4 regions of the Streptomyces sp. NPDC101194 genome follow, and region 1 is predicted to be linked to each of the others. Evidence: riboswitches for the same ligand, from Rfam matches in the RefSeq annotation. Region 1 holds a riboswitch; each other region holds the start of a gene.
What was found. A riboswitch is a leader RNA that binds a small molecule or an ion and turns the genes downstream of it on or off. The one in region 1 is predicted to bind cobalamin.
Positions count from the first base shown of each region.

Region 2: it holds a riboswitch for cobalamin, as region 1 does, so the genes downstream of both, ACIRP2_RS34890 (ABC transporter substrate-binding protein) here and ACIRP2_RS34295 (prenyltransferase/squalene oxidase repeat-containing protein) in region 1, are expected to answer to the same signal.
Region 3: it holds a riboswitch for cobalamin, as region 1 does, so the genes downstream of both, ACIRP2_RS03555 (prenyltransferase/squalene oxidase repeat-containing protein) here and ACIRP2_RS34295 (prenyltransferase/squalene oxidase repeat-containing protein) in region 1, are expected to answer to the same signal.
Region 4: it holds a riboswitch for cobalamin, as region 1 does, so the genes downstream of both, ACIRP2_RS32335 (ABC transporter substrate-binding protein) here and ACIRP2_RS34295 (prenyltransferase/squalene oxidase repeat-containing protein) in region 1, are expected to answer to the same signal.

Region 1 covers NZ_JBIWOS010000013.1:841-6,472, forward strand. The annotation lists gene ACIRP2_RS34290 (hypothetical protein) at 1-732, opposite strand, end outside; cobalamin riboswitch at 829-968, opposite strand; cobalamin riboswitch at 1,041-1,181, shown strand; gene ACIRP2_RS34295 (prenyltransferase/squalene oxidase repeat-containing protein) at 1,324-3,936, shown strand; gene ACIRP2_RS34300 (hypothetical protein) at 3,933-4,853, shown strand; gene ACIRP2_RS34305 (energy-coupling factor transporter transmembrane component T) at 4,858-5,632, shown strand, end outside.
Region 2 covers NZ_JBIWOS010000013.1:130,105-135,736, forward strand. The annotation lists gene ACIRP2_RS34885 (FecCD family ABC transporter permease) at 1-900, opposite strand, end outside; gene ACIRP2_RS34890 (ABC transporter substrate-binding protein) at 897-1,907, opposite strand; cobalamin riboswitch at 1,998-2,187, opposite strand; gene ACIRP2_RS34895 (beta-ketoacyl-[acyl-carrier-protein] synthase family protein) at 2,264-3,487, opposite strand; gene ACIRP2_RS34900 (acyl carrier protein) at 3,484-3,759, opposite strand; gene ACIRP2_RS34905 (acyl-CoA dehydrogenase) at 4,020-5,632, opposite strand, start outside.
Region 3 covers NZ_JBIWOS010000001.1:806,598-812,229, reverse strand. The annotation lists gene ACIRP2_RS03570 (aldehyde dehydrogenase) at 1-1,386, opposite strand, end outside; gene ACIRP2_RS03565 (lipocalin-like domain-containing protein) at 1,703-2,125, shown strand; gene ACIRP2_RS03560 (MBL fold metallo-hydrolase) at 2,505-3,560, shown strand; cobalamin riboswitch at 3,737-3,872, shown strand; gene ACIRP2_RS03555 (prenyltransferase/squalene oxidase repeat-containing protein) at 3,980-5,254, shown strand; gene ACIRP2_RS03550 (SCO2322 family protein) at 5,251-5,632, shown strand, end outside.
Region 4 covers NZ_JBIWOS010000011.1:162,377-168,008, reverse strand. The annotation lists gene ACIRP2_RS32345 (ABC transporter ATP-binding protein) at 1-126, opposite strand, end outside; gene ACIRP2_RS32340 (FecCD family ABC transporter permease) at 123-1,178, opposite strand; gene ACIRP2_RS32335 (ABC transporter substrate-binding protein) at 1,175-2,161, opposite strand; cobalamin riboswitch at 2,200-2,352, opposite strand; gene ACIRP2_RS32330 (NmrA/HSCARG family protein) at 2,925-3,776, opposite strand; partial or broken gene ACIRP2_RS32325 (LLM class flavin-dependent oxidoreductase) at 4,232-4,393, shown strand; gene ACIRP2_RS32320 (protein-arginine deiminase family protein) at 5,174-5,632, opposite strand, start outside.

The sequences.
Region 1 (5,632 bases):
GACGTCGGCGTCGGTGTTCGAGACGCCGGAGACGCAGAGCGCGGCCATGGCGGCGCCGGTCATGTCGACGTCGCTCGTGGAATTCAGAACGGTGGGGTTGCCCTCGCCCTTCTGGTAGGTCCAGCCTCCGTCGACGTGCTGGTTGGCGCGGATGCGGGTGACCATGGAGTCGGTCAGCGCCTGCGGAACGCGGTTCGTGCCGCCCTGGGTCTTGGCGCCGCCCAGCGCGAGGGCGGCGAAGACGGTGCCGTTGAAGTTTCCGGACGGGCCGAAGTAGCCCGCCTCGGCCGTCTGCCAGTAGGAGTAGACGTGCGCGATGAGGTTGCGCGAGGCGGAGACGCGGGCCGGGTCGATACCGGCGGCGTAGGCGTTGAGGGTGCCGCGCTCGTAGTCGGTGGCCACCGGGGAGGCCTGCGGCCAGCCCGCCGTCGAGAGCAGGTTGCGGTAGACGGCGCGCGCGTTCTTCGTGGTGTCGCCGCCGGGGTAGACGTCCACCACGGCGGTTCCGGCGGCCGCGAAGGTGGTGAACGCCCACTCGTTGGACAGTCCGCTGCCCGCGTACGAACCGTCCGCGGCCTGAAGGGACTTGAGATAGGTCACACCATTGGTCTTGGACGTGGCGATCTGCGCGGGCGACGAGGTCGCGAAGGCCGGCAGCGCGGTGAGGGCGAGGGCTCCGAGCGCGGCGGGCACCGCGAGCGTGAGGCGGCGGGAGGTGCGGGGACGGGACATGGCCTGCTCCTGGAATGAGGGACGCCGACCTGACCGAGGCTCGTGCGGGCGGGCGGCCCGGAGCACAGTGGCGGCCGTCCGAACGCGTGGTACGGCTTGGGATTTGCATCACCAGATGGGCATTCGGGCTCGGTGACGGCCCCCTGCCGTCCCACACCGCTGCGCGTCAGCCCCGGATTCGCACCAGGTTCCCCCATGTGGCAGCCCAGGACGCTACCCGAGTGTTCAAGGGTCCGCCAGCTGTCGAGAGCGGTCTCGATCGAGCGGGACCTGAGCCTGTCATCTGAGACACAGACCACCTTGACGGTGTCTTTCTCCGCGTGGTCCACTCCGACTGATAAGCACTCAGCTCCAGGGGAAGCCGGTCGGAATCCGGCGCTGACCCGCAACCGTAGGCCCGGCACCGTCCCGGGCGAGTCGGAATGCCTGGGGCCAGGTTTTTGCAGCGAGAAACGCCGTCGCGGACTACGGCGTGGTTCGAAACGGCTTCCCCGCGGCCCTTCCCGCTGCGGGAGCTCTTTTGCCACGCGCTGGTCCGCCCGGCCGACACGAGGGGCCGTGGTGGGGACCGCACAGCAATCAAAGCAACGCATGGGGCACAAGGGACTGTTGTCGCTCACATCTGCGGCGCTGCTGACCTTCGCCGCGGGCGTGACCTTCGCGGGCGGGACGGCGCCCGCATCGGCCGATCCGATCGAGCAGTGCACAGCCACCAGCGGCGCCCTCGTCGCCGTGGACTTCGGCCCCTTCGGCGGCAAGGTGGAGAAGGGCTGCGACACCACCCCCACCACTGGCTACGAACTGCTGCAGACAGCCGGGTTCACCATGGAGGGCACCGTCCACGACGGCCCCGCCTTCATCTGCCGCATCGGCAAGGGCACCGGTACGCAGTACCCCACGCCCGACAAGGAGAGCTGCGTCCTCACGCCGCAGGCGACGGCCTACTGGTCGTACTGGACCGCCTCGCCCGGGCAGCGGAAGTGGTCCTACAGCCAGCAGGGGGCCATGGCCCGGCACCCGAAGCCCGGCGACGTGGAGGCCTGGGTCTACGGCGGCACCGACATCGCCGGCACGAAGGGCAAGCCGTCCTTCACTCCGGACGACGTTCGCGGTTTCACCACCCCCGACCCCACCGTTCCGACGTCTCCGCCCAAGGTTCCGGCCGGTCGGGTCGACGTGCCCGCGACCACCCGCTGGGTCACCGGCACGCTGACGGACGGCGAGCGCGTCGTCGACGAGGGCTCCACCACCCCGAACCACTTCCTCACCACAGAAGCGGTGTTCGCCCTCGCGGCGGCCGACCGCAAGAGCCCGGTGGCGAAGAAGATCGCCGACTTCCTCGCCACGCCCGTGCAGACCGACGCGTACGCCTACCCGGCCGGCAAGGACGGGATCCCCGACGCCACCGCCGCGGCCCGCCTCGCCCTCGTCGCCGAGGCCACCGGCAAGGATCCCCGCGCGTTCGGCGGGCACGACCTGCTCGGCGACCTCGTGAAGTATGCCTGCCCCCGCGACATCGGCGACGGCGAGACGATCAAGGGCTGCTTCACCAAGGGCGACTTCCGTACTACCGGCCAGGCCGACGCCCAGGCCATGGCCGTCATCGCCCTCGTCAACGCCGGTATGACGCCCCCGGCAGGTTCCGTGGCCCGGCTGACCGTCCTCCAGTGCGAGGACGGCGGGTTCACCAGTGTCCTCATCCGGCCCGGCAGCCCGGGATGTGAGAGCGAGGCGGGCGCCACCGGCCTGATCGCCCTGGCCCTTGAACGGGCCGGAGGCCACGAGGCGGTGCTCCAGAAGGCCCGTGGCTACCTCAAGAGGTCCCAGCTGGCGACCGGCGCCTGGCCCGCCGTCTACTACGAGACGACCGGCAACCCGGCAGCCACCGCCTGGGCCGCCCAGGCGCTGCGCGCCCTCGGTGACGAGGCGTTCGCGGACGCGGGAGTCTCCTGGCTCTCCCAGCGCCAGCTCCCGTCAGGCGGGTTCGGCTTCGCCGAGGACGACACGGATTCCCGCCTGTACCCCACGGCGACGGCCGCGCTCGCGGGCGCCGGCGGCGATCTCGCCGCCCTGACCGCCAAGCCGGTCGAACCGCCGACCCCGACCGACCCCCCGACCACACCGCCGGCCGGTGAGGGGCCCGACGCGAAGAAGGGTGTCGCGTACCTGACGGCCCCGTCCCGGCTGGTCCAGGGGCGGTTCTACGAGAGCCAGCCCGGCACCGGCTTCGCCGACTACGGCCTGACCATCGACGGCGCGTACGCCCTCGCCGCCACCGGCGAGGGCAACGCCGCCCTGCGCCGCATCGTCGACTTCATGGACAAGGGCGGCAAGGACGGGCAGAAGCGCGGGATCCACGAGTGGACCCTCGTCGGCACGAAGTACGCGAACGGCGGCTCCATCGGCAAGGCGGCCGTGCTCGCCGAGGCCGTGGGCCGCGACCCCCGGAACTTCGGCGGCCAGGACTTGATCGCCGCCCTCTCCGAGATCACCTGCCAGGCGAAGACCTCGACCCTGCAGGAATGCGCGGCCAAGGGCAACTACGCCTACGCCACCTCCGTCTTCAAGCAGTCCCTCGGCGTCATGGCCCAGCTCCGCGCCGGCGAGAAGACCGCCGCGGCCGAGCCTGCCGCCTACCTCAAGAGCCTGCAGACCCCCTCGGGCGCCTGGGTCAGCCTCATCGGCGAGCCCAGCGGCCCCGAAGTGGACTCCACCGCCATGGCCGCCATGACCGTGGACCTCCTCCCCGACGCAGACTCCCAGGCGGCGGTCGACAAGGCACTGGCCTGGCTCGCGACCCAGCAGAAGGAGGACGGCGGCTTCAACGTCGCCAAGGGCGGCCAGACCGGCTCCGACCTGCGCGCCTCCGCCCAGGCCGTCGGCGGCACCACCGGCATCTCCTTCGGCGTCCTGACCCGCGACCTGACCGGCACCACCCCTGAGCCGATCCCCAGCACGTCCGGAGGCACCTCGGGCGGCACGTCCGGCGGCAACGGCTCGCCCGTCATCGTGACGCCGGGCGAGAACGGCGGCGGCACCGGCTCTGCGGGCGGCTCTCGCTCCGGGTCGGCCGGTGGTCCGCTCGCCTCCACCGGAGCCCAGGTCGGCGCCCTCGCCGCCGCGGCTCTGGTCCTGACCCTCGGCGGCTGGAGCCTCACCCGCGCCGCGAAGCGCCGCCGCGTGACGCCGGGGAGCGAGGCATGAGCCACAACCGCTTTATGCGGGCGCTGGCGCGAACGGCCGCCGCGATGGGGCTGGCGGCGGCGGCGCTCGCCGCCACCGCGGCCCCGGCCGGGGCCGCGCCGCAGCCGATGGGCCAGTGCACCACCTCCTCGGGGGTCGTGCTCGCGGTGGACTTCAGCCACTGGGGCGGTCCCGTCTACCGCTCCTGTGGTACCACCCCGACCACCGGCTACGAGCTCCTCAACCAGGGCGGCTGGGCCACTACGGGTACGGGCCACGACGGCCCCGCCTTCATCTGCCGGATCGGCTACAGCGGCCACCAGGGCGGCAAGCAGTTCCCGACGCCGCAGCAGGACGACTGCGTCCTGACCCCGCCCGCCTCCGCCTACTGGTCGTACTGGCACGCCGACCCCGGGCAGAACACCTGGCAGTACAGCCAGCTCGGCGCCATGCTCTACAAGCCCAAGCCCGGCAGCGTCGACCTGTGGATCTTCGGTGGAACGAACATCGAGGGCACCGAGGGCAGGCCCACCGTCACCCCCGACCAGCTGCGCGCCAAGAACACCAAGCCCACCGGCGGACCCACACCCCAGGACACCCGCACCGCCAAGCCGCTCCCTCCGAACGTCAACACCGGGCCCAAGCCCGAGAACCCGCCCCCGGCCGCTCCGGCGACGACACCGCCGCCGAGCGCCACGGCCCCGGAGAGCCCCTCTCCCTCGGCGAGCCCCTCCGAGAGCATCACCCCGACCCCGTCGGCCAGTGCCCCCGCGGCAGCGGCGCCGGCCCCCAGCCCCCAGGTCGTCGAGGCGGCCCCCGCCGCGGACGCGAAGCACGACGTGGGCTCGTACCTGCCCGCCGTCGCCACCGGAGCGCTGGTGCTGCTGATCGGCGCCGCCGCCGTGTTCGCCGCCAAGCGCCGCCGCCGTACGGAGTAGCCGCGTGGCACCTGCCCTCCCCGCGGCACCGGTGAAGCCGCCCGCGTCCGGCCCGGCGCCGGACGCGGGCGGCCGCCGTCTGCCCCGCACCCTGCATCCGGTCGCCTGGTGGATCTGGGCTCTGGCCCTGGCCACCGCCGTCAGCCGCACCAACAACCCGCTGCTGCTCTTCCTCGTCCTTGCGGTCCTCGGCTACGTCATCACCATGCGCCGCACCGAGGCCCCCTGGGCCCGCGGCTTCAAGTACTACCTGTACCTGGCCCTCACCGTGGTCACCATCCGCGTTCTGTTCCGCGCGGTCTTCGCCACCGGCATCACCCCCCGCGACCACTTCCTGTTCTCCCTCCCTCACATCCCCACGCCCGACTGGTACGCCGGTATCCAACTCGGCGGCCCCGTCTCCCTGGAGGCGCTGCTCTCCGCAGCGACGGACGGGCTGCGCCTGGCCTGCATGCTCTGCTGCATCGGCGCCGCCAACACCCTCGCCAACCCCAAACGGGCCCTGCGCGTCCTGCCCGGAGCCCTCTACGAACTGGGCGTCGCCGTCACCGTCTCCCTCAGCGTCGCACCCCAACTCGTACAGAGCGTGCAACGCGTACACCGGGCCAAACGGCTGCGGGCCGGCCGCTCCACGGGCCTGCGCGCCCTGCGCGGCATCATCGTCCCCGTCCTCGAAGACGCCCTGGAACGCTCCCTGCGCCTGGCCGCGGCCATGGACTCGCGCGGCTACGGCCGGGCCGGTACCGCCACCCGCCGCTCCCGCCGGGCCACCGGCGCCC
Region 2 (5,632 bases), 130 kb from region 1:
ACGGGCGGCGTGCGGCAGCACCAGGCCGACGAAGCCGATGGCTCCGGCCGAGCTGACCAGCGCGGCGGTCAGCAGCGCGGTCGTGCACAGCAGCACGATCCGGGTGCGCGCGACATGGACGCCCAGCGCGGCCGCGGCGTCCTGGCCGAACGCGAAGGCGTCGAGTGTACGGGCGTGTCCCAGGCAGATGAGCAGCGTCACGACGAGAACGGCGGAGCAGACCCACACATCGCTCCAACCGACTCCGCCGAGCGAGCCCAGCAGCCAGAACAACACCCCGCGGGTCTGCTCGGCGTCGGCGGAGGTCATCACGACGAAGGAGGTGAGCGCGGAGAACAGTTGCATGGCCGCGACACCGGAGAGGACGACCCGGTCGGTCGTGCCGCCCAGGGTGTGGCTGAGCAGCAGGACGAGGGCGAACGAGCACAGGGCGCCGATGAACGCGCCTGTCGAGATCGACACCGCTCCCCCGCCGACGCCGAGGACGACGACCACGACCGCGCCGGTCGACGCACCGGAGGAGACGCCGAGGACGAACGGGTCGGCGAGCGGGTTGCGGAGCAGGGACTGCATGACGGTGCCGCAGACCGCGAGCCCGGCGCCGCACACCGCGGCGAGCAGGGTGCGCGGCATGCGCAGGTTCCAGACGATGCCGTCCCGGATCGGCGTGAGCCGTGATCGGCCCCAGCCGAGGTGGGAGGCCGTCGTGGACCAGACGTCGGCGACGGAGATACGGGCGGGGCCGATGGTGACGGCGATCGCGACGGACAGCACGAGCAGCGCGATGCCGCAGCCCCACAGGACTCCGCCGCGCAGCTTCCGCGGACCCGTCGCGCCGCCCACGCCGGTCGCGGAGGTCCGTGACGTGTCCGGGGCCGCGGCGCGTCCGGTGTCCGTCATCCCGCGAGCCCGAAGGCGCGCAGCCCGGCGGCGACGCGTTCCACGCCCTCGACCGTCCGGATGGACGGGTTCATGGCCTGGCCGCTCAGCAGGACGTACCGCCGGTGCCTGACGGCGTCCATGTTCTTGGTGACGGGGTTGGACTCCAGGAATTCGATCTTCTTCGCGGCGCTCTCGGCGGTCTGTGCCTTACGGGTCAGGTCACCGATGACCAGGACGTCGGGGTTGCGGTCGGCGACGGTCTCCCAGCTGATCTGGGGCCATTCGTCCCGGGTGTCGTCGAAGACGTTCTTGGCGCCGAGCTCCCGGGTGATGATGCCGGGTGCTCCGCAGCAGCCGGCCAGGTACGGGGCCTTGGAGTCGGAGAACCAGTAGAGGATGGTGGCGTCGGAGGCGTCGACGCCCTCGGCCGCCTTCTTCACCCGGGCCCGCAGTTGCGCCACGAGCCTGTCGCCGCGCTCGGCCACGCCGAACACCCTGGCCAGTTCGCGCACCTCGTCGTAGACGCTGTCCATGGTCAGCGGCTCGGTACGGGCGCCGTCGCCGCTGCCGCTGTTGTCCTTGCCGGTGCAGTCGGCGGGCGAGACATAGGTGGGGACCCCGAGTTCCTCGAACTGTTCGCGCGGGGCGACGCCGCCCTTGGCGAGCGTCGACTCGAACGACGCGCTGACGAAGTCGGGCTCCTGGTCGAGGACCTTCTCCGACGACGGCCGGTTGTCCGCGATCCTCGGGACCCCGGCATTGGCCTTCTCCAGCCCCTTCATCACCGGGTCGGTCCAGGTCGCGGTGGCGGCCAGCCGGTCGGCGAGGCCGAGGGAGAGCAGGATCTCCGTCGATCCCTGGTCGACCGACACGGCGCGCCGCGGTGCGGATTCGACGGTGACGGTGCGTCCGCAGTTCCTCAACGTCACCGGGTATCCGTCGGTGGAACCGGGCTTCGCGACGGAATCGCTTGTTCCGCCCCCGCAGGCGGTCAGCAGGACGAGTCCCGCCGCGAGCGCGGCCATGGTGCGGACGGGGTCGGATATGGACGGCACAAAGTCCCTCTGCGTCTCTGGGCCCATACGCGGAGCCCGTTGCACGGCGTCCTGCGCCCGGTACCGGGCGCAGGTGCCAGCAGGTCTTCGGACTCGGGTTCCTGCGGACGGGACGCCTTCCCAGGACACCCGAGGGTGTTCCCAGTGGCCGTGGCCCCGCCCGTCCCCCTCACCGCTGCGCGTCAGTTCCGGATTCTCACCGGATTCCCTGACCCCTTCGTGGAGTTCGACTGGCCCCGGCAAGCTATCACGGGCCTCCGCGCAGCTCACGGGCGGTGTGGCCGGTGGTACGCCGGGCCGTTTCCCGTCGCACCACCTGCCTGGTGCTACGGGCGCTGAAGAGCGATCACGGCGTTGTGTCCGCCGAATCCGAAGGAGTGGCTGACGGCACGCCGGACGGGCTGTCGCAGCGGGGACCTGGTGACGCAGTTGATGTCGAACTCGGGTGCCGGTGCGTCCAGGTTGGCGATCGGCGGCACGATTCCGCGTTGCAGCGTCAGGACGGTCAGTGCGGCCTCGATCGCTCCGGCCGCCCCCATGCAGTGCCCCAGGACGCCCTTCGGGGCGGTGACGGGCGGCCGGTGCGGGTAGACCCCGGCGATGAGGGCGGCCTCGGTGGCGTCGTTGGCCGGGGTGGCCGTGCCGTGTGCGTTGACGTGCTCGACGTCTCCCGCCTCCCACCCGGCGTCGCGCAGCGCGATCTCCACCGCCGTCCGGGCCACCACGCCGGACGGATGCGGACTGATGGGATGGTGGGCGTCGGTGGTGGCCCCGGCGCCCGCGACCAGCGCCCGCGGTGCCGTGCCCCGGGCACGGGCGTCGTCCGCCCGTTCCAGCACCATGACGGCGGCACCCTCGCCCATGACCAGCCCGGCCCGGTCGGCGGCGAAGGGCCGGCACAGCCCGGTCGCGTCGCCGTCGCGCCGGGCCCCGGCTCCGGACCGGGCGAACCCGGCCATGGCGGCGGGATAGACGATCGACTCGGTGGCTCCTGCGATCGCGATGTCGCACTGCCCGGTGACCAGCAGATCCCGGGCGACGGACAGGGCCGTGACGCCGGACGAACAGGCGGTGCACGGCGCCATGCTGGGACCGGTCGCCCGCAGCTGGATCGCGATCTCGGCCGCCGGCATGTTCGGAATGGTGAGCAGGATGCCCGACGGCGAGGTGGCGTCAGGTCCGAGCCGGTCGAGCACGACGGCCTGCTCGGTCAGCGAGGCGGAGCCCCCGCTGCTGGTGCCGACGACCACCGCGACCCTGCCGCCCTCCCACTCCGCCGGGTCGAGCCCGGCGTCGGCGACCGCCTCCCGCGCGGCGAGAACGGCGAACTTGGTGTACCTCCCCATCCGGAACGAGGTGCGTCCACCGATCGCTGCGTCCAGATCGATTCCGTCGACCGTGCAGGCGAAGTCGATCGCGCAGCCTTCGAGTGCCGCGACGGTACGCACCGGCGAGATTCCGGCACACACGCCCTTCCAGGTGGATTCGGTGTCGTTGCCGACCGGGGTGATCATGCCCAGGCCGGTGACGGCGATGGCGGGCCTGCTCATCGGGCGTTGCTCATCGGTGCCGCACCGCTCACCGGCGACCCGCCGTCGGCCCCGTCGATGAATCGCGTGATCTCGGCCAGGGTGGCGCCCTTGGGGAGATTGTCGAAGTCTCCCCGGCCACCCAGCGTCTCCCTGATCAGTACGGCGAACTCGGCGACGGCGAGGGAGTCCATCTCCAGGCTGTCCATCGTGGAATCCGGACGGATCTCGGCGGCGGGCACTTTGAAGGTGTGCGTCAGAACCTCGGTGATCTTGGGATGAATCGCACTCATGAGCTTCCTCTCCATCATTCGGTACGACTGCCGGTGACGGCGGGGGCACCGTCCCGACGCCGAATCAACTGGGTGACGTGTCTCCAGTTACGCCTTGTGCCGAACCGATTCGCCACCGCCCTGCCGCGGCTGCGTGCACCACCGGGACAGGACGGCTGCCGTACCCCAGAAGACCAGCAGCACAGCGCGGACACCGAGGGTTCCGGCCGCCTCCCGCACCGAGCGGGATGGCACAGCTGTTCCCGTTCCTGTCACGGCCCTCACCGCTCCCCCCGAGCCGTCGCCCGGCCCCCGTCCGGCCGCCAGCCGGCCTCCGGATCGTCGTACGCCTCGACGTAGTCGGCCCCCGCGATGGGCCAGTCGGCGAGCAGTTCCGGCGGCAGCGCGAAGGAGTCCACGAGGGAGGGCAGATGAGCGGCGACGGCGGTGATCAGTCGGTCCACGGCGTCCGGCAGATCATTGACCTGATCAACCGTCAGATGTCCTGCGGCCAGCAGGTCACCGCTGTTCCGCGAGATCCGGTCGAGTGCGAACAGCCTCTGCAGGTCGATCAGTCGCTCACGGGCGGGACCCTCCGGAAGACCGGTCACCGCGTCCGTGTACGCCTCGGCCGCCTGGCAGTGGGCGTGCGCCTCGACACCACGCAGGGCCGGGCCGGACGCGGCGTTCCACCGTCCCAGCGGGTCGCCGTGCGGTGCGCGGCTCATGCGCTCCCTGGCCCGGCCGAACCAGATCCCCTCCAGGGCCGCCAGGAGCCCGCCGAGGAACCGGGGGTCGTCGAGGTCGCCGGATTGCCCGCCGGGCGGAGCACCGTGCCCGGCCGGTTCGGCGGCGAGGAGCATTTCCGCGGCGGCCTTGGCGTGGATGGCCAGGTTGTCGCCCTCCGCCGTGATGGCGCCTTCCACCCCGGTGATGAGTTCGCTCATGCCGTTGTGTTCCAGAAGCCCCTGCGCACCGCACCGTTCGCGGCATTCGACGATCACGGACCTGGCCTGCCAGGTGATCCACCCCTTCGCGACGGCGACCAGTCGTTCCGCCTCCTCGCGGTCCGGACCCGATCCGTCCGCCCACGCCTCCCAGCGGTCCAGGGCCCGGCGGTGCAGCAGGCTCATCGCGAAGACGGTGGCCATGGCGCGGGCGAGCGGGCCGTGGTGGCTGCGGTGGGCGATCACCGGCACGCTACGGGAGCCGCGGGGCCCGGAGATGTACCGGTGGCCGCCGTAGCGCACGGCGACCGCGAGCGTCGCGCGGGCGCAGCCGACCGCGCAGGCGCTCATCGAGATCTTGCCGGAGGTGACGCGTCCGATCGAAGCGAGGAGTCGGCGCCTGCGATTGCCGACGGCACTGCTGAACTCGCCGTCGTCACCGATCCGTCCGTGGTCCCCGCCGAGCAACGCGTCGCGTGCCACGAAGACCTCGTCGAAGGAGGTCAGGCAGTGGTCCACGGGGCTCCCCGTGCGCGTGGGAAGCCTGCGGACCCGCACCCCGGGCAGGGCCCGGGCGGCGTCGGTGAGCGGTACGAGGAAGAGGAAGACCCCGTGATCGGTGCCGTCGACGAGCAGACGCGCGGCCACGAGCCCCGTCTTGGGCCCACCCGCCGGACTGGTGTTGGGCATGAACTTCTGGGCGCCCGCGTGAGGCGTGCGCAGAACGAACCCGTCGCGTTCGCGGTCGTAGGCGGCCGTGGTCTCGACGGCGGCCGCGTCGTTGCCGTGCGCCACCTCCGTGCAGAGAAAGGTGCCGACGCTCCGCAGCCGCAGGAAGTCCGACAGATCACGCCGTCCGTCGCCGTCGTGGTCGAGGAGGCTGCCGAGAAAGAGGTTGTAGTGGATGCCCGCCACCGTGGTCAGTGCCGGGTCGACCGGGCCGAGCC
Region 3 (5,632 bases), on a different contig from region 1:
CTCCCGGCCCAGACCGGAGTTCTTGTAACCGCCGAACGGACCGAGCATGTCGAGACTGAAGGTGTTGACGCTGTACGTGCCCGTTCTGACCCGGCGGGCGATGTCGATGCCGCGTTCGGTGTCGGCGGTCCAGACACTGCCGCTGAGGCCGTACTCGGAGTCGTTGGCGATCCGTACGGCCTCGTCCTCGTCACCGTACGGCAGGAGGCAGATGACGGGACCGAAGATCTCCTCGCGGGCGACGCGCATGGAGTTGTCGACGTCACCGAAGAGGGTCGGCTCCACGTACCAGCCCCGGTCCTGTGACGCCGGACGTCCGCCGCCGGTGAGGATCTTGGCGCCCTCGTCCTGGCCGATCCTGATGTAGTCGAGCGACCGCTGCTGCTGGCGCCGCGCGACGAGGGGGCCGAGTTCGGTGGCGGGGTCGAGCGGGTCGCCGACCCGCAGCGCGCTCGCGGCGGCGGCGAACGCCTCGGCCGTCTCGTCGTAGCGGGAGCGCGGGACGAGGATGCGGGTCTGGGCGACGCACGCCTGGCCGTTGATCATCCAGGCGAAGGGGACGATCCCGGCGACGGCCGTCCCCGGATCGGCGTCCGGGAGGATCACGGCGGCGGACTTGCCGCCCAGTTCCAGTGTGACCCGGGTGAGGTTGCGGGACGCGACCTCCATCACCCGCCGCCCGGCGGCCACGGACCCGGTGAACGACACCTTGTCGACGCCGGGGTGCCCCACCAGGTACTCGCTGACCTCGCGGTCGGCGGGCAGGATCGACAGCACCCCCTCCGGCAGCCCGGCCTCGGCCACGATGTCGGCCAGGATGTAGGCGTCCAGAGGGGATTCGGGCGAGACCTTGAGCACGGCGGAGCAGCCGGCCAGCAGCGCGGGCGCGAGCTTCGCGGCGGCGGTGAACTGCGGAACGTTCCACGGCACCACGGCCGCGACCACCCCGACCGGCTCCCGGCGCACCAGCAGCGGACCGAGAGCCCCGTCCCGGCGCTCCTCGTACGGGAAGGTGCGGGCGACGGTGATCGCCGCGTCCCACACCATCATCGCGGCGAGCGCCTGCACCATGACGCTCGACGTGTACGGGGTGCCGTTCTCCGAACTGATGACCCGGGCGATCTCCTCGTACCGCACCGCGAACGCGTCCTTGATCCGGGTGATCACCGCGATCCGCTCGTCCAGGGCCATCCGCGGCCAGGGCCCCTCGTCGAACGCCCGCCGGGCGGCGGCGACGGCCCGGTCCACGTCCCCCTCGCAGGCGTGCGGCACCCGGCCGATGACCTGTTCGGTGTGGGGCGACACGACCTCGATGACATCCCGGCCCAGCGGATCGACCAACTCCCCGCCGATGAACAGTTTTCCGTGTTCGACAAGCTCGGTCATGGCTGCTGCCTCCCGCGACCCGGCACGTTACCTGACTCTGTGTCAGAACTGATACCAGTTCCAGTTCCAGGAGTCCACGGCTTCGACGACGCGCGCGGCCGGACGGCCGTCGTCGCGCCACCCGGGCTTTCGCGACAGGCCCCTCGCTTCCACGGCGTGCCGCACGGGTAGGGACGAGAACGACCACGTCCCCCACGCACCCGCTCCAGACGTTCCGAATTCCACCAGCTCAGAAGGGAATCACGTGCACACCCCATCCCGCACCGAACCGAATCGCCCATCCACCCCCGGGCCAGGAACCTCCGAACACCCCCTCGTGGGCGCCTGGTTGCTGAGCACCGTCGCCATCATGGACGCCTCCGGCGACACGCTCGAACACCCCCTCGGGCAGAGTCCGACAGGGCTGATCACCTACACCGCCGACGGCCACATGTCGGTGAGCATGCTGAACCCGGACCCCGAGTCCGCCCCGGAGGGGGCGGCCGGACCGGTCGACACCGCGACCCTGTTCAGGACTTCTCCGTACCTGGGGTACGCGGGCACCTACGAGGTGACGGGCGACCGGGTCGTCCACCATCTGCACGTGGCATCCCTGCGCCCATGGGTCGGCACCACTCAGGAGCGCCGATGGCGGGTGGAGGGGGACCGATTAACCCTGCTCCCCCCGACCGAGGGAACCGGCGACGGCGCGCGCACCCCGCGACTCGTGTGGCACCGGCCGGCCACGGACGCCGCTTGATCGACGAGTGATCCGGGTCACCGGCCGGTGACCCGGATCCACCGCCCGGCGCGGGGCTCCGGCCGTACGGACCGCCCCGCGCCGACGCATGGACCGTGGCCCGCGCGGCGCAGGACGCACACGGGCCACGGGCCACGGGCAAGAACGTGGGGCGGCCCGCGCCCGGCATCCCACCGGCGCGGCCGCCCCGCGGGCCGTCGGCGGCCGTCCCGCGATCCCGGGCACTCCGAACTCCCCGGCTGCGCAGGGCAGATGGACGTACCGACAGATGGTCGACCGGGGCTACTACTGAAACAAGTTCTCGTTACAGTGGGCGCGGTGCGCCGCACACCCGTACGTCCGGTGCGCCGACCAGGCCTCGAAGAGAGATGGGGAGCCCATGACGCAGGTGACCGACCATGGCGGGGGCGTGCACAGCATCAAGGTCCCCATCCCGGACAATCCGCTCGGCCACACCCTCGTCCATGTCCTCGACACCGGTCGCGGGCCGGTCCTGATCGACACGGGCTGGGACGATCCGGAGGCGTGGGACACCCTCACCGCCGGGCTCGACGCCATCGGTACGGGCATCGGCGACATCCACGGGGTGGTCATCACCCATCACCATCCCGACCACCACGGCCTCTCCGGTCAGGTGCGCGAGGCGTCCGGGGCCTGGATCGCCATGCACGCGGCGGACGCCGCGATCGTGCGACGCACCCGTGAGGCCCGGCCCGGCACCTGGCTGTCGTACCTCCTGACGAAGCTCACCGCGGTCGGTGCGCCCGAGGAGCATCTCGCGCCGCTGCGGGCCGCGGTCGAGGGCGGTCGGATGCGCACGCTGCCGGGGCTGCGGTCCGCGCTCCCGGACCGGGAGATCGTTCCGGGTGAGCTCCTCGACCTGGCGGGCCGCCGACTGCGGGCGATCTGGACTCCGGGGCACACGCCCGGTCATGTCTGTCTGCATCTGGAGGAGGAGCATCCGGGGAATCTGCCGGGCCGGGGGCGCCTGTTCTCGGGGGATCATCTGCTGCCGGGGATCAGCCCGCACATCGGGCTGTACGAGGACCCGGACGCCGCGCAGGGCGCCGCCCCCGCCGCCGGGGGAGACCCCATCGGTGACTACCTCGGCTCGCTGGAGCACATCGGCCGGCTCGGCGTGGCGGAGGTGCTGCCCGCCCACCAGTACGCGTTCACGGACGCCGCGGGGCGCGTACGGGAACTCCTGGACCATCACGAGGAGCGGCTGACCGGACTGCTCAAGCTGCTGGCCGCACCGCTCACGCCGTGGGAGCTGGCCGAGCGGATGGAGTGGAACCGGCCGTGGGAGCAGATCTCGCACGGTTCGCGGAACATCGCCGTCTCGGAGGCCGAGGCTCACCTGCGGCGTCTGGTCAGGCTGGGGCGCGCGGAGGCGGTGGCGGGGAGCGAGCCGGTGACGTACATCGCGGTGTGAAGGGCGCGGCGGGCCGTCGGGCGGGGGGCTCGTCCGGCCTCTCCCGGGCGCTCGGGCTCCGGCACGGGCCGGGCTTCCGGCAGGCGCGGTGAACCGTCGCCCGCCGGGGGCCGCACCGGGCCGCCGGCCGTCCCGTGGGGGACGGGCCCCGGACGGCCCCGGAACCCGTCCGACCCCGCCCGGTAGAGTGTGCGGGTCGTCATCATGCCCGTTCAGGGGGAAGCCGGTGCGAATCCGGCGCTGACCACGCAGCCGTGAACCGTCGTCGCAGACGGTGAGTCGGAATGCCCTGTCCCCGGTCGTGACCGGCTCGCGACCTCCGGAACCCCGGTGGTCGGCACCGTCGAGGTATACGGAGCCGGAGCCTGGTGCCTGAGCGTGCCTGTGCCCGGTTCCCCGCAGGAGAGGCCCCGCCCGCCATGACCGTACGCCGCAGCGCGGCAACGCTCGCCGCCATCGCCACCGTGCTCTGTGCGGCCGCTGCCCCGGTCGCGGTGGCGGCGCCGTCCCCCTCCCCTTCACCGTCCGTCGCCCTGCCGTCCGGGCTGTACGGCACGAAGGACCCGACCTACGACGGTGTCTGGCGGCAGTCGCTGGCCTTCCTCGCCCAGCGGCTGGAGGGCGTCACGCCCGCCACGGAGTCGGTGGACTGGCTGATCGCCCAGCAGTGCGGCAACGGCGCCTACGCCGCGTACCGGCCCGACGTCTCCCGGCCCTGCACCGAGAAGACGGTGCTGGACACCAATGCCACCGCGGCCGCCGTCCAGGCGTTCGTCGAGGTGGGCGGGCACCGGGACACCGTGAACAACTCGGTCCGCTGGCTGAAGTCCGTACAGAACGAGGACGGCGGCTGGGGCTACACCGCCGGCGCGCCCAGCGACGCCAACTCCACCTCGCTGGTGATCGGCGCCCTCGCCCGGCAGGGCCAGCGGCTCGCGGACATCACCACACCGGGCGGCAAGACCCCCTACTCCCCGCTGCTCGCGCTCGCGATCCCGTGCGGCGGCAAGGACGGCGGCGCCTTCGCCTACCAGCCCGACAAGGCCGGCAAGCTCGCCGCCAACGCGGACGCCACCGCGGCCGCCGTGCTCGGCACGATGGGCAAGGCGCTGGCCGTCGGGAACAACGCCGCGGTCAAGGGGACCAGCTGCCACCCGGGGTCCGATCCCACGCCCGAGCAGGCCGCCCAGAACGGCGCCCACTACCTCGCGAACGCCCTCGCCACGAGCGGCCACCTCGACCTGGCCCCGATGCCCGGCGCCACCGACACCACCCCGCAGCCCGACTTCGGCAACACCGCGGACGCGGTCGTCGCCCTGTCCGCCGCGGGCCACCAGGACAAGGCCGCCAAGGCCGTGGCCTGGCTGAAGAAGAACTCCGGCCCCTGGGCCGAGCAGAACGGTCCCGCCGCCTACGCGCAGCTGGTCCTGGCCGCGCACGCGACCGGCTCCGACGCGCGCGACTTCAACGGCGTCGACCTCGTCGACCGGCTGAACGCGACCGGTCCCACGCCCGCGGCCGTCACGACGCCCGACCCGTCCGCCGACACCGGGTACGAGGCCACGGAGAAGGACCAGGTGCACAGCGGCGACGACGTGATCGGTGGCGTGTGGTGGTTCATCGGCATCGGCCTCGTCGTCGCCGCGGCCGCGGCCTTCCTGATCAGCGGTCGGCGCAAGAACCGGCAGCTGTGAGGCGGGCGGGAAGGGCCACCGCGCTGCTGGTGGCCCTGGCTGCCGTCCTGACCGTGCTCGGCGCGGGGACGGCCCAGGCGGCCGGCTACCGGTACTGGTCGTTCTGGGAGAGCTCCGGCACCGGCTGGACGTACGCCACCCAGGGCCCCTCCCTGGTCCGGCCGGACGACGGCACGGTGCAGGGCTTCCGGTTCTCGGTCAGCGAGGACTCCCAGGACTCGGCGAAGCCGCGCCGCTCCCCCGATTTCGCGAAGATCTGCGCGGACACCCCGGCCCAGGACGGCACCAAGCGGGTCGCGCTGGTCATCGACCCGGGTACGGCGGCGGACGCCCCGGCCGACGAGACGCCGCCCGCCCCGCGTACCGCGTGCGCGCGGG
Region 4 (5,632 bases), on a different contig from region 1:
CCCGACCAGGCCGACCGTCTCGCCGGGGGCGGCGTCCAGCGTGACCGCGTCGAGCAGGGTACGGCCGGCCACCTGGTAGCTGATCCCGTCGGCGGCGAGCGCTGTCGCGGACGGTGCCGGACTCATCCGGTGATCCCTTCGGTACGGCTGGAGCGGCGCAGCAGCCAGAGGAAGAACGGACCGCCGAGCAGGGCGGTGATCACCCCGGCGGGAATCTCTTCGGGGGCTGCCACGGTTCGGGCCAGCAGATCGGCCAGCAACAGGAAGACGGCCCCGCCGAGCGCGGTCACCGGCAGCAGTCCGCGGTGGGACGCGCCGACGATCAGCCGGGCGGCGTGCGGAATCATCAGGCCGACGAAGCCGATCGCCCCGCTGTACGCGACCAGCACGCCGATGATCAGCGAGACCAGCACGAAGACCCCGCCCCGGAAACGCCCGGGGTCCAGGCCGAGGCTGCGGGCCCCTTCCTCTCCGGTCAGCAGCAGATCCAGCGGGCGGGCCAGGCTGATCAGGAGCACGGCCCCGACGCCCAATATCGCTGCGGGCAGCGCCAGTTGGTCCCAGCGGGCGCCACCCAGGCCGCCCAGGGTCCAGAACAGGATCGCCCGCACATGCTCGGCCCGGGAGGACAGCACCAGGATCAGGCTGGTGAACGCGGACAGCACGTACTGGATCGCCACCCCGGCCAGGATCAGCCGGCCCGTCGTCATGGTGCCGCCGCGCCGGGCCATCGCGTAGACGGCGACCAGCGCGGCCATGGACCCGGCGAACGCGGCAATGGGCAGCGCCACGTCGGTGGCCGCTCCGGCGCCGACCCCCAGCACGACGACCACGGCGGCGCCCGCCGACGCCCCGGACGAGGCGCCCAGCAGAAACGGATCGGCCAACGGGTTGCGCACCAGCGCCTGGAGCACCGTGCCCGACAGGGCCAGCCCGGCGCCGACGACGGCCCCGAGCAGCACCCTGGGCAGCCGTACCTCCCACACGATCGTCGGGTACGCACCGGTGCGTTCACCGCCCAGGACCGTACTCAACACCTCGCCCGGCGGTATCCGTACCGGACCGAGCGCCAGACCGGCCACCGCCGCCGCGAGCAGCAGCACCGTGAGAACGCCGATCACGACGGGGGTCGAGCGGAGGACGGACTTCGGACCGGGGCGGGCGGACTCCGCGCTCACGGGGTGCCGGGGTGCAGCTGCCCGGCCAGGTCCTGCACGGCGTCGGCGACCCGGACACCGAGCACGGCCGAGGACAGCGGGAGTACCGCGAACCTCTTGTTCTTGATCGCCGGCACGTCCGCGAGTGCCGGATCGTTCAGCAGCCGCTTCTTCTTGGCCGCCACCGTGGTGCCGCCGTAGTCGTAGATCACGACCACCTCGGGCTTGCGCTTGATGACCTGCTCCCAGGACACGTCGCCGAAGGTGGCGTCGAGGTCCGTGAAGACGTTCCTGCCCCCGGCGAGCCGGACGATCTCGTTGCCGATGCCCCTGCCGCCCGCCGTGAAGGCGGAGCTGTCGCCGGAGTCGTACACGAACACCGAGGGACGTGAGGAGCCCTTGAGCCCTGCCTCGACCGCCGTGATCTTCTGTCGCTCCTCGGCGATCAGCTTCTCGCCGCGCTCCGGTACGCCGAAGGTCCTGGCGACTTGGGTGATCTCGGTGGCGAGCTGATCGATACCGACCTTGCCGCTGGTGCAGTTCTCGATGTTCAGCCGGGTGTTGATGCCGTCCTTCTGGAGCCCCGCCCGGTCCTGGCCCTTGGCCTTGTCGAAGGCGCTGTTGTACCCGCCGTAGACGAAGTCGGGGTTGGCGCCGAGCAGTACCTCCTTGGAGGGGTACTCCTTCGCCAGCACCTTGGCCCTGGCGTACGCGGACCGGTACTCCGGCAGGATGCTGTCGTCCAGGTAGGCCGTCCCGGCCAGCCGGTCCTGGAGCCCGAGGGCGAGCATGATCTCGGTGACGTGCTGGTTCATGGTGACGACGCGCTTCGGCGGGGCGTCGAAGGTCGTCTTCGTACCGCAGTTGGTGACCGTGTAGGGAAAACCGTCGGCGGCCGGTGCGGCCTCTGCCTCGCCCTCGCCTCCCGTGCCGGAGCCGCAGCCGGTGAGCGGCAGCAGAAGCAGTGGTATGAGCGCGAGTGGTACACGGCGGATCCGGGGCATGGCCGAGCCTTTCCGGGGGATGTCCTCGTCCCCTGGGTCGTACGAGAAGGCGGCGCGGCCAGTATCTGGCTTCCGGGCTGCTGCAGCCCGGTCACAGTGGCGGGACCGTACCGGATTCACACCGGTTTCCTGACATGCGTCGCCCGAGTTTTCGAAGCCCATTCTGTCAGACCGCGAATTCCGCCAGGGCCTGACCCTTGCACGGCCGGCGCCGGGCGGCCCCGGAGGCCGATGTACGCGGCGACCGACAGCATCCGATCAAGGTTCGGGCTGCTGTGGTGTCGGTGGTCAGGCGTCGCCCGCGTCTCTCGATATTCCCCCGCTACAGCCGTGTTTCCCGAGGCATTGACGCTCTGCCCGTCCACCACGGCGGCGGTCGGCCGTGCGCTACGGCCGTTGGCGCGGTGGGTGCGTCCCGCGACAGGTCGTGGGCCTGCTGAGTGGTGCCGTCGAGTCGGCATCAGGTCGGCCTGCGTCGTGGCCGAGTTCCCCGCTTGCCGACCTTCCGCCGTTGCGTGGACGCGGTGCTGATCCCCGACGCCGCTCGGACGGTGCGGCGTTCGAAGCGGCGTGTGAAGGCACGACAGGTGGGCTCGCGCACGCACCCGCGTGCGCCGCAGCAAGCCGACGGAGCCTCAGAAGACCCTCGAAGCAGCAGACTTCGGCCCCGGCTCCTTCTCCGTCGTGCCGGACTGAGATCCGGGGGGCGACGGGGCTCGCCGGGCGTGCTCGTGCGCGCGGCCCGGCGAGCCGGCCGGCCGGTTCAGCCGGCGGCGGTCCAGGCGTGCTGCGCCCAGTGGGCGAAGCCGGTCCAGGGGATCTCCGGATGGGCGGCGTGGAGGGCGGGGATGTCGACGCGGTAGCCGGGCCCGTTCAGGAACGTCCACATCGCGTGCATGTCCGGATTGCCGATGGCCGCGAGCGGTACGTACTCGTGGCGGACCTCGCGTCCCAGCGCCGCACCGAGCGCGGCCGCCATCTGCGTGGGCGTGGGCGCGTCGCCGGCGAGCTCGATGCGCTGCCCGACGTACCGAGCGGGGTCGAGCAGCACTTCCGCGGCGAACGCGCCGAGGTCCGGCCTGGCGAGTTGCTGCAACGGCCGGTCGGGCGGCAACGGCAGGTCGAGTACGCCGTCGAGGATGCGCCGCGCTCCGCCGAGCGCGTTGTCGAAGAAGTAGGTCGGTCCCAGGATCGTGTACGGAACGTCGCCCGCGATCAGTTCCGCCTCGATGCGCGCCTTGCTCTCGAAATGCGGTACCCCGCTGTCCTGGTCGGCCCCGGCGACCGAACTGAACACGAGATGCGCAACGCGCTCCCGTGCCGCGGCGGTGAGGATGGCCCGCCCCTGCTCCACCTCGGCCTCGATCCCGGCCTCGAAGGGCGTGGTGAACGCGAAGACACCGGCCGCCCCCTTCATGGCCGCGGCGAGCGAGCCGGGATCGCTCAAGGATCCCGCCACCACCTCGACACCCTTCTCGGCCAGTTGTCGTGCGGCGCTCCGGGAGGGGTCGCGTACCAGCGCCCTGATCCGGGTCCCGCGGGCCAGCAGCGCGTCGGTCACGGCCCTGCCCTGACCACCGGTCGCCGCAAGCACCAAGACCGGTTCGTCGACCATCGAAGAACTCCTTTCCGAGTAGCGGGGGCGGCGGATCGCCTGCCTGCCCGGCGTTCATCATCCCCGCCGGACGACGGCGCACGGTGCCGACAGGCGGGAGCAGGGCACTGGTGGACTCGAATCCGTGCACGCACAGTCACGACGCTCGTGCGATCGGCGCCTGGCGTTCCTCACCTCGCACGAGTACCGGAAAGAAAGAGAGATCCGTGTAGTTCGGCATTCTCATCCACGGTCGGGGACGTGACGCCCGATCCGACCACGGGCCGCACTCCGTCGGAACACGAACGCATCAAAGGGCTGTCCCGTCATCCCTGGTGGATCAGCGCGCGGCGTCGGATGCGGTGCATCGCAAGGCGGAGGGACGTCCGCATACTGGATGTATGCGGATGTTCCGACAACGCGGCGAGGTGCCGTAGCCGTCGTCGCGCGCCCGCCAGGGGTTACGGGACAGCCCTAAGGCGATGGTCGCCATCGCGCTCAAGGCGGAGGGCGTGGGCCTGGACGTCTTCGCGACCGGTGAGTACCACAACCTGCCGTTCGTGCCGTCGTCCCCGACGACGCTGCTCGGCTACGTCGCCGCCCGCACCGAGAGGCTGATCTGGCCGGCTCCAACATCTGCCGGTGCACCGGCTACGAGCCCATCCGACGCGCCATCACGCGCGCTGCCCGCGAGCAGCGGGAAGGAGCATCGTGAACGGTTGCGTCCGTTCCGGGGGCGCCGTGTGCCGGGTGATGTCCGGAGCCGGCGGACCGGCCGACGGCGAACCGGACATGGGAATCGATGTGGCCTCCGCAGAGGGCCCTTGGCCTGCAAAAGCAGGCAGGGAGCGCGGGGCGGGTCGAGGATGAACCGCACGAGGGGCCCTTCCGGTCGGTGGTGACCGTGATCGGTGCGTTCAACCACGCCGGTACACCTGTTCCGCGGACGCCAGGCCGCTGTCCCAGGCCCAGGCGGCGATGCCGACGCGGTTGCGTACGGTCAACTTGCGCTGGAGGCCGGCCACATGGGACTTGCCCGCTCGTCCGGCGCACCGCGGGCACCAGAAGGGTGAGCAGCGCGCAGGTCTCCAGCACCCACCACAGGACCGTGGCGTCGAGGACCGGACCCCGGTAGCAGACGGTCAGCACCAGCGAGGCCGCGGCGGTGAGCCAGGACCACCGCCGGGCCGCGCGGGGCAGGGGCAGGCGCGTCGCCGTGGCCACCGCCGTGCCGGACGTCAGTAGTCCCCCGGCGACGATCGCGACGCCCGCGGTGGACACGGTCGCCCATGCGGCGGCGGCCAGGCCCACGAGCAGCAGCCCGCCGAACAGGCGCTGGAGAGGCAGGTACCGGTCGCTCATGAGCACCGACCTTATGAGACAGGGCAGTTCGACGCCCCGAGGGCCCGGCGTCGGGCTCACTTCCGCTCGGTCCACCACGGCCGGGTGCCGGACGGGTCGCGCAGTGCGTTGGTCGCGCAGTGCACCTCTCCGCCGACCGTGCCCCGGTGGTGCGAGTAGTCCCAGTCCTCCACCCAGGAGATCCGGGTTCCCGTACCGCTCAGGGCCTTCTCCGCCGCTCGTTCGAAGGTGTCGCGACCGTCAGCCAGCGGGGAGTGCTGACGTGGCGCGAGGTAGACCCCGGTGCCGGTGCTCACTCCGTTGGCCGCGCCGGGCAGGTAGTTGGCGACGAGGTCCCGGCGCGGATATCCGGCGGGCAGGTCGAGTTCCTCGAACAGGGCGGGTACACGGACGACATGACGAGAGATCAGGCCCATTTCTCCGTTCAAGGTGCGCAGGGCGGATTCGATGCCCTTCCGGGCGATCTCGGTGCCGCGGGTCAGCGAGGGGTCGCGCAGGGCGCCCGCGACGGTGAG